2 regions of the Shewanella sp. Isolate7 genome follow, and region 2 is predicted to be linked to the other one. Evidence: riboswitches for the same ligand, from Rfam matches in the RefSeq annotation. Region 2 holds a riboswitch; the other holds the start of a gene.
The links. A riboswitch is a leader RNA that binds a small molecule or an ion and turns the genes downstream of it on or off. The one in region 2 is predicted to bind cobalamin.

Region 1 (4,420 bases), on a different contig from region 2:
GTCTCCCCCGAGATACCAGCATTAATCACCGCTCGTCCGCTCATCCTCTGCAATTGGCTGGGATAATCCATGCCGGTACTGGCCCCCACGCCTTGGGTCAGGCTATCACCGAAGGCGAGGATCCTGGCATCGCTGGCTAGCGGAGCAAACGAGGGGCCACTGGCGGGCCAGAAGGTGATGATCGCTAGTAATATAACGGGCAAGAGCAGCCACTTAAATTTCATCCACAGACTCCCAAATGATCTATGCCCTATGATGAACAGCGGGTAATAAAAAAGCCAGTCAAGTGTGACTGGCTCTTAGAACTTTAACAGCTTTAGAAGCGGTAACTGGCACTCAGGCGTAGCGCACGCCCCGTGCCTGGGTAATAACCGCTACCCCAAGTGCTGAAGTAACCTGAGCTGACATACTCCTTGTCCAGCAGGTTATCGACCCGCAGGCTGGCCAGCCAGGCATCGCGGCTATAGTTGATGGCGATGTTTGCCAGGGTATAGGCATCGAGCTTGTCTCCCTGGTTGGCATTGTCGCCCTCCATGTAGCGCTCGCCCGTGTAGACACCCTCGACGAAAAGCTGCAGGTGCTGGTACACATCATAGCTAACGTAGCCACGGCCGCTGTTCTTGGCTACCCAAGAGAGCGCCTTACCCTCGTTTAGTCCTTCGGTGAACTCGGCATCGATATAGTTGTACTCGAGGCCCAGCTGAACATCCTGACTCACCTGCCAATCCCAGTCGGCGCTCACACCATAGCGACGCGAGGCATCGGCGTTCAAGTTGGCGCCGGGGAAGTCACCACCTGCAGGCGTCTCGGCGCTCGGGTCAAAGACGATCTCATCTTCGAGATCCAGTCGATAGGCACTCAGGCGCAGGGTATTGCGCTCGAGCAGCAGATCCCAGCCCGCCTCGTAGCTGCGGCCGGTCTGCGGCTTAAGTCCCTGAATGCTCTCTGGCGTATAAGCCTGCTCATCCACCTTGGCGAAACGGAAGTTATCGTCGGCGCGCAGGTAGAATCTATGTTGCTGGCTCGGGCGATAGTTGATGCCAAGCTCAAAGGCATGGGCATCCTGATCGAGATCGATCCCATTTGGATAGGCTTTGCCGTCAACCAGCTCATCGGTCACCTCGGCGTAACGACCACCCACCACATAGCTGAAGCTCTCGGTGAGGGGCACGGTTGCCTGCAGATAGGCGCTGGCCAGCTTCTGCACATTGCTGCGATTGCTAAATGTCGCCTCGCCGCGGCTGAGATCCAGGCCGGTCACCAGCTTAAGCTCGCCGTTATCCGTCTTGATGTTAGCCACAGCCTTAGGCTTAAACTCCAGCAGGGAGCGGGTATCACGGCGGCTTGTGTTCCAGGTGCTTAGCCCTGTTGTTAGGGTGTCGCTGTAGTTAAGGTCGGCGCCCAGTGCCCAGGCCTCATTCAGCTGGCGCTGATAGCCGGTGCGGGCCGCCGTGGTCATCTCATGCAGATAGGCATCGATAAAGAGATCTCCCTGCTGCAGATCACCCATTTGTCTTGGGTTTTGCTTGATCTGCTCGTCGGTCAGCGCAGCAGCCAGTTCGCGGTGGCTGTCATAGTGACTCACCTCGGCGAAAAACTGCTGCACCTCATCGTCATACTGCAGGCGTCCCAGCACTGAGCTGGTCTTGCTGGCGTTATGATCGCGATAGTTATCGCTCTTGAGGTGGTTGGCCGCGCCATAGAGGCGCCAGTTGTCGTTGATGGCGACCGAACCGTCGGCCTTGGCCTCAAAGGTGTCGAAGCTGCCGCCGGAGAGCTGCAGGCTGCCGCCGTTATCTTTCGGCGCCTTGGTGATGATGTTAATCACCCCGCCAACCGCCTGGTCACCATAGAGCACACCGGCGCTGCCTGAGAGGATCTCGATTCGCTCCACCTGATTGAGCCCGATGGCACTGATGCTCGGCGCGGCGATATCGATGTTGTTGAGACGACGACCATCGATCAGGATCAAGGTGTTGTTGACCGCCTGACTGGCACTGAAGCCACGCATGGCAAACACAGCGCCCGAGTTAGAGTCAGAGACCTGAATACCGCTCTGTCCCCGCAGCAACTCGGTGAGGTTAGTGGCACCGCTAAGCTCGATGGCAGCAGCGTCGATCACATTGACGTTGGCCGCGATGTTGATAGGGGTGTTTTCGCTGCGACCGATAACCGTGATGGTCTCATCCACAGGCCCTGTGGTGCCCGACGTCGTCGCTAAGGCTGGGAAGCTCCCTGCCAGACAGGCGCCAAGCAGTAGCGCGATTTTACTAGGTTGTGTACCCATTTTCCTTTAACTCCTAAAAGGGAAACAGGGCAAGTCGTCACGACTGGGCGCAGTCCATCAAACCGCCAGGGTCGCATTTTGAGATCTGCCCGCCGAAATCTCAAAATCACCTTAAGGGCCGGTCTCCGGACTGAGGCTAAGTTCAAACAATGCGTTTAAACGACGAGCATAGATTTTTTTAACGCCATGATGTTAAAGGCATGGCGCACCCAGCTCTCACCTATCACCGTTGCGGGGGCAGTGCCAGACTCTCACTGGCTTCCCGATTATCCCGTGTCATCTCGCGCCACAGGCACCACATAAGGTTGACTAATACCAATCGTAGTAAATAGTCGATCATCCTAGGGAAGGTGCGAATAAGTCCCGTGCTTGCTCTGCGTGTGCTTAAAGTGGATAGATGCTAGGCACAGTTTGCAGCGAATGGCCCTAGTCCTTCGCAAGAACTGTAACGCAGCAAATACCGCTGTAAGCCTCGCCCTGCGGGGCTTTGATAGCAACACCATTTCGGCGTTATTCAACTTCAGCAGGCCTCGGCATGCCCTCAGTTGAATGCCTTGAACTGTCGCTGCTATCAAAGCCAGAGCTGTGCGGTGCTTGCTCTGCGTGTGCTTAAAGTGGATAGATGCTAGGCACAGTTTGCAGCGAATGGCCCTAGTCCTTCGCAAGAACTGTAACGCAGCAAATACCGCTGTAAGCCTCGCCCTGCGGGGCTTTGATAGCAACACCATTTCGGCGTTATTCAACTTCAGCAGGCCTCGGCATGCCCTCAGTTGAATGCCTTGAACTGTCGCTGCTATCAAAGCCAGAGCTGTGCGACGACTTGTTCGCACCTTCCCTAGCTTGTTAAAACGTTCGATAACTGCGTTAGATTTTTCGATTGTAGAATAACTACTTATCTAAAAATTCTAACTTGTTCTAAAACGTTTTTCCGACGCTATTTCTGATCGCTTACTTACTGTGATTGGTATGAATTTGGTCATGATCTGTCTCATGGCAAGCCGTGGCTTATGTGCAGCGTTGAGGAGACGACTCTCCAGGCCTAGTGACAGAACGCGGGCATTATAGACGTCTACACGTATAAATGTCTAATATTCCCAGGCTCGGCCTCATCAGAATCTTCGCCAAGGGAGCAGGTCCACACCCTAAAGACAGCTTAGCGCCCTCAAAACAATGAAGGAGGCCTAAGCCTCCTTCATCACATTATTGCGTCATCATATCGCTAACGATATCAGGCCTCGGCTAATGCCTTAGGATTGTCGCCATATTCGTTGCCTTCTACACTGTCCTGCACATAGAAGATAAGCAACACGATGGCGCCGATCAGCGGGATCAGGCCAATCAACTGCCACCAGCCTGAACGGCCAGTGTCATGCAGGCGTCTGGCTGACATGGAGATAGTTGGGATAAACATCACCAGCGCAAAGATGGTGCTCAACATATACAGACCGGTTGCGACATCGATAGCGGCCGTTACGGCGTAGAAGATGATGTAGAAAGGGTATACATCCAAAATTCTTTGCGACGCGCGCGGCCGGTGAAATCAGCAAACTTCTTCAACGCACCAATAAAATATTCCATTATAGTTCCCTTTGTTTACGTAAATTAACCGAAAAGCTCCAATAAAGAGGGGGCCATTCCTGAGCCCCCTATTGGATAAGCTTCATAATATATCAATAGTTTCAAAAATATAATTGAAATTTAATGACAATCTCGCTTCGCTCACAGACGATCCACTTGCATCTAAAAAAATCGCCCCCTTGTGCCGTGAGGCTAATAGATCAACCAGCATCTAACGAGCGAGACTAACGCAGGCTCGCCATGTCGGCGATGCGCTCGATGGGTGGTGCTATCTTAAGCGAAGTGGTTGATAACAAGGCCTCTCCCCGCGCCGATTGATGCAGCAGAAACAGATCTTCCTCACCGGCGATAACCGTGTAGTGGCCTATCTCGCCTACCGGCTTATCTATGCCCTGCTCACCCCTATGAGTATGGGGCATCTTGTCGCAGGTTAGCATGGCGCTATAGCTTGCCTTGCCACCTAGCTCGCTGGCGCCCAGTTTCTGATAATGCATCTCCCCTTCGCAGGTATTACGGTACTGCTCGGCGAAACCGTCGAGAAAGGCCTCTGGGTCG
Region 2 (4,420 bases):
CCGGCCAGCAGGTAATCCTTGTGGATCTGCTTAATCAGCTTGGGTTGGGTCAGTACCAGCAGGTCGTTGTTGCCCTTGAGATCGCAGGGCCACTGCTTGAAGCGCTCGCCGCGAAAGTCGGCCTCCTCCAGTTTGTGGTTCTGGATCATGGTGCCCATGGCGCCGTCGAGGATCAAAATTTCCTTATTGAGCCGCGCGCGGATCGCATCGTTAATCTGCCTTACGTTTCGAACGGGGGATTGGGTCGCCATAACTTTTACCTACTTCAACTGACCTGTGCCTAATCTGACTCTTCTTAAGGGCTCTGCCTGAGGCTCTGCCTGAGTGTCGACGTTTTATTTTAATTTTGGATGTATAAACGTATAGACGTCTATACTAATCGACTTATAATACTCAGGGCAAGTCAAAAGAGTATAAGCACAAATCTGGTTTTACTTCGAGGGAGGCGGGGCGCTGGGTGTAAGGGTTAAGGCGCTGTGGCCTTATCCGAAAGCTTGATTATTTTGAAAGTTTTTCAATACCTTATTCATCTTTAATTGCCAAGCGAGTCTCCCAGGGCGTATGCTGATAACGACTCAACTTGAAAAGGTTTAATGCTGGGGTTATGACGCAAACGACACTCTATTTGATGCGCCACGGTGAATGCGAAGGCGGCAACCTGCTTCGCGGACACAGCGATCAACCGCTTACCGAGATAGGTTTCGCCCAGATGCAGCTGGCCTATGCCAAGCTGCCCGAGGCGGTGGACAGGGTGATCAGCTCGCCGCTGTCACGCTGCCGCGTGTTTGCCGAGCATCTAACCAGCAAGAATCAGGTCAAGGTGGCGCTGGACGCCGGATTGAAGGAGGTTTACTTCGGTCGCTGGGACGGTCAGCCGATTCCTGAGCTGCATGCAGATCATGGCGCCGAGCTCACCGCCTACTGGCAGGACCCTTGGGTCAATCCATTGCCCGAGGGCGAGCCCATGGCGGCGTTCGAACAGCGTGTCGACGAGGTGGTCGAGCAACTTGTGCATCAGCACAGCGGCGAGGTGCTCTTGCTCATCACCCACGGCGGAGTGATTCGTCACCTGATGGCCAAGGCGCTCGGGGTCGAGCGCGCGGTGGGTTTCTATACCCGCTTGAGTCTGGATTACGCCAGCGTGGTCAAGGTAAGCCATTACCGCGATAAGGCGGGAGAAAGTTTCTGGCGTCTGCACTGGCATGACGCCGAGTGAGTCCGGCCTTGTGTCGGCGGCAAAATTTAGCATAATAACCGGGCGCAGGGACCGCCTGCGCCGGGAGTATGGTGTCGAGATCGCTAAGGCGAGAACTCGGACTTAATAGGGAATTGGGGAAGGCCGAGCGCCACTAGCCCAAACTGTGCCCGCAACTGTGAGTGTGCCCGCCAACTGGTTTTATCCTTTGGTCGCCACGAGTCAGGATACCTGCCTACTCTCTAACCACTATCTCAAGCGGGTGACTTGAGGGAAGCAAAAGATGAAGAATTCCTCGGGGCCGCAAAAGGCCCAAGGGCGATGGCGCCTCGGCGTGAGTCGTTTGGAGGGCGTGTAGTTGAACGCCCGTACAGATCAAGATCCACTCCCCGCACATGACCTAGGCGATGGCACAGGTGATGGCTTATATAAAGGCTTTGACGAGGGCTTAGACGCGAAGGTGGCGCTGTCGGTGCGCGACCTCGGCTGGCGCTGCGGCGAGCGCGCCATATTGTCTCAGGTTAATCTGGCGCTGCCCGAGGGCAAGATGCTGGGGATCATTGGCCCCAACGGTGCCGGTAAGTCCAGCCTGCTGCGTTGCCTCTATCGTTTTCTCACCCCGAGCCAAGGGGAGATCACCCTGTTTGGTCAGCCCATTGCCAGCCTGAGTGCCAGGGCCTTTGCCCGCGAGGTGGCGGTGGTGTTGCAGGATACGCCGCAACATTTCGATATGACGACGGCCCAGCTGGTGGCCCTCGGACTCACGCCTCACAAGCAGGCGTTCTCTCTGACGACCAAGGCTGACCGTCTGGCGGTGAGTCAGGCGCTGGAAACCGTAGGGCTTAAGGAGCGCGCCGGGCAGACCTACGCCTCCCTCTCCGGCGGCGAGAAGCAGCGGGCGCTTATCGCCCGCGCCATAGTGCAGCAGCCCAAGTTGCTGATCCTCGACGAACCCACTAACCACCTGGACATACGTTATCAGATCCAGATCCTCGAGCTGCTCAAGACCTTGGGGATCACTGTGGTGATCTCGATTCACGACCTAAACCTCGCCAGCGCTCTGTGCGATCACCTGTTGCTGCTGGATCAGGGCCGGGCCGTGGCGCAGGGAAGCCCCAAACAGGTGCTGAGCGAGGCGCAGATTGCCAAGGTGTTCGGCGTCTGCTGTCAGGTAGCGCCCCATCCTCAGCATGGTAACCCGCAGATCCACTATTTCTATGGCTATCACAACAATCAGCCGGGGGCTCAGCGAGATAAAGGAGGCGACTCATGCTGAGCGCTAGTCTGAGTCAGGGCGGGCGATATGGCGCCTTGCAGCAACTGGCCTTCGTCTGTCTGGGGCTCTTGACCCTGGCGACCCCGGTGCTGGCGGTGAGTTTCGGTGCGGCGCAGATAGGCGTTGCCGAGGTGCTGGAGCTGCTGCTGGCTAAGCTGAGCGGCGCCGACCCCGGCGGCGTGACCGCGAGGATCATCATAGAGCTGCGTCTGCCACGTATCTTGCTGGCTTTTATCGCCGGATTCGGCCTGGCCCTGGCGGGCGCGGTGTTACAGACGGTGACCCGCAACCCTTTAGCCGACCCCTATCTGTTTGGTATCTCCTCGGGCGCCTCGCTGGGGGCCGTGGTGGTGATCACCCTGCTGGGCGGCGCAACCGGTGTCCTGGCCAGCGTCGGCCTGCCGCTGGGGGCCTTCATCGGTGCCAGCCTGGCGGTGATGATGGTGCTGGCTTTGTGCGGGCGGGATCTGAATACTCAGATAGAGCGCATGCTGCTCTCTGGGGTGGCGATCTCATTCCTGTTTGGGGCGCTGGCTAGCCTGATGCTCTATTTCTCCGGGCCGCAATCGGCCGCCTCTGTGCTGTTTTGGAGCCTGGGCAGTTTCGCCAAGGCCAGTTGGTCTATGCTCTGGCTGCCCTGGCTGGTGGTGCTTGGCGCCAGCGTTGTGCTCCTGCTGTTGAAGCGGCAGATCCTCGCCATACAGGCGGGAGACGAGACCGCCCACACCTTAGGGATCCGGGTGCAGCGCCTGCGACTGATCAGCCTGCTGCTCTGCTCCCTGATCACCGCCGTACTGGTGGCAAATTGTGGCGGCATAGGTTTTGTCGGCCTGATGGTGCCCCATATGGTGCGCCTGCTGTTGCCGGGACGCTTCGCGCTCATGCTCACGGCGCTGGTGGGTGGCCTGTTTATGATCTGGGTGGATGTGCTGGCCAGGTGTCTGCTGAGTTACCAGGAGCTGCCCGTGGGGATCATCACGGCTGTGATAGGTAGCCTCTTCTTCCTGTTTATTCTGGGTGGCAAGCGGCGACGTTAGCCCCTGATGCGAATATTGAGTGATGCGAAAGAACTAGGGTGAGTTGTATGTATGAGGGAGCTGTATGTTTGAAGTAGTCGAGGTAAGCAGAGAGTTCGATGCCAGGATACAGGCGCGCATCGACAGCAAGACTAAACCCCTGGGGGCCTTGGGAGAGCTGGAATCCCTGGCGATGACTATCGCCCGGGTGCTGGGGCCCGACAAGCCGCAGATCAGCGCGCCGACCCTGCTGGTGTTTGCCGGCGATCATAGCATCGCCGCCTCGGGGGTCTCTATCGCCCCCAGCGAGGTGACCACTCAGATGGTGATGAACTTCCTGCAAGGCGGGGCGGCAATTAATCTCTTCTGTGCTCAGGCTGGAGTCACCATGGAGGTGATCGACTGCGGCATCGCCCTTGAGATCACCGATCAACCGGCGCTTATCAATCAGCGGCTAGGGGCTGGCACAGGTGCTATTCATCGCGAGAGCGCCATGACCCTGGGCGCGGTCAAACAGGGCTTTGCCATGGCTAAGGAGCGCGTCGCCCTGCACCATAGACGTGGCTGCAACCTGATCGCCTTTGGCGAGATGGGCATAGGCAACACCAGCTCGGCGGCGGCCATCATGGCGGCGCTGCTCGGGCGTGAGGCGGCCGAGTGTGTCGGCCGGGGCACAGGCATAGATGCTGCCACCCTGGCGCGCAAACAGATGCTGGTGGAGCAGGCGCTGTTTCTGCACCGTGAGCAACTGGGCGATCCCTATGGGGTATTGGCCTGTCTGGGCGGGTTCGAGATAGTGCAGATGACAGGCGCCATCCTGGCCGCGGCGGAGCTGAAGATGCTGGTGCTGATCGACGGTTTTATTGCCACGGCGGCGGCCCTGGCGGCGGTGACGATAGCACCTCAGGCGCGGGACTATATGATCTTCGCCCA

Region 1: linked by a shared signal. The riboswitch ahead of L1D47_RS04240 (TonB-dependent receptor) and the one ahead of L1D47_RS07895 (ABC transporter ATP-binding protein) in region 2 are both predicted to bind cobalamin.

Annotation. Positions count from the first base shown of each region.
Region 1 is NZ_JAKEVJ010000011.1:57,346-61,765, forward strand. Features, by position in the region: gene L1D47_RS04235 (arylesterase) at 1-224, opposite strand, end outside; gene L1D47_RS04240 (TonB-dependent receptor) at 317-2,287, opposite strand; cobalamin riboswitch at 2,386-2,602, opposite strand; partial or broken gene L1D47_RS04245 (DUF805 domain-containing protein) at 3,516-3,865, opposite strand; gene L1D47_RS04250 (hypothetical protein) at 4,090-4,420, opposite strand, start outside.
Region 2 is NZ_JAKEVJ010000024.1:52,490-56,909, reverse strand. Features, by position in the region: gene metH (methionine synthase) at 1-251, opposite strand, end outside; gene L1D47_RS07900 (histidine phosphatase family protein) at 605-1,216, shown strand; cobalamin riboswitch at 1,269-1,449, shown strand; gene L1D47_RS07895 (ABC transporter ATP-binding protein) at 1,656-2,471, shown strand; gene L1D47_RS07890 (iron ABC transporter permease) at 2,465-3,508, shown strand; gene cobT (nicotinate-nucleotide--dimethylbenzimidazole phosphoribosyltransferase) at 3,573-4,420, shown strand, end outside.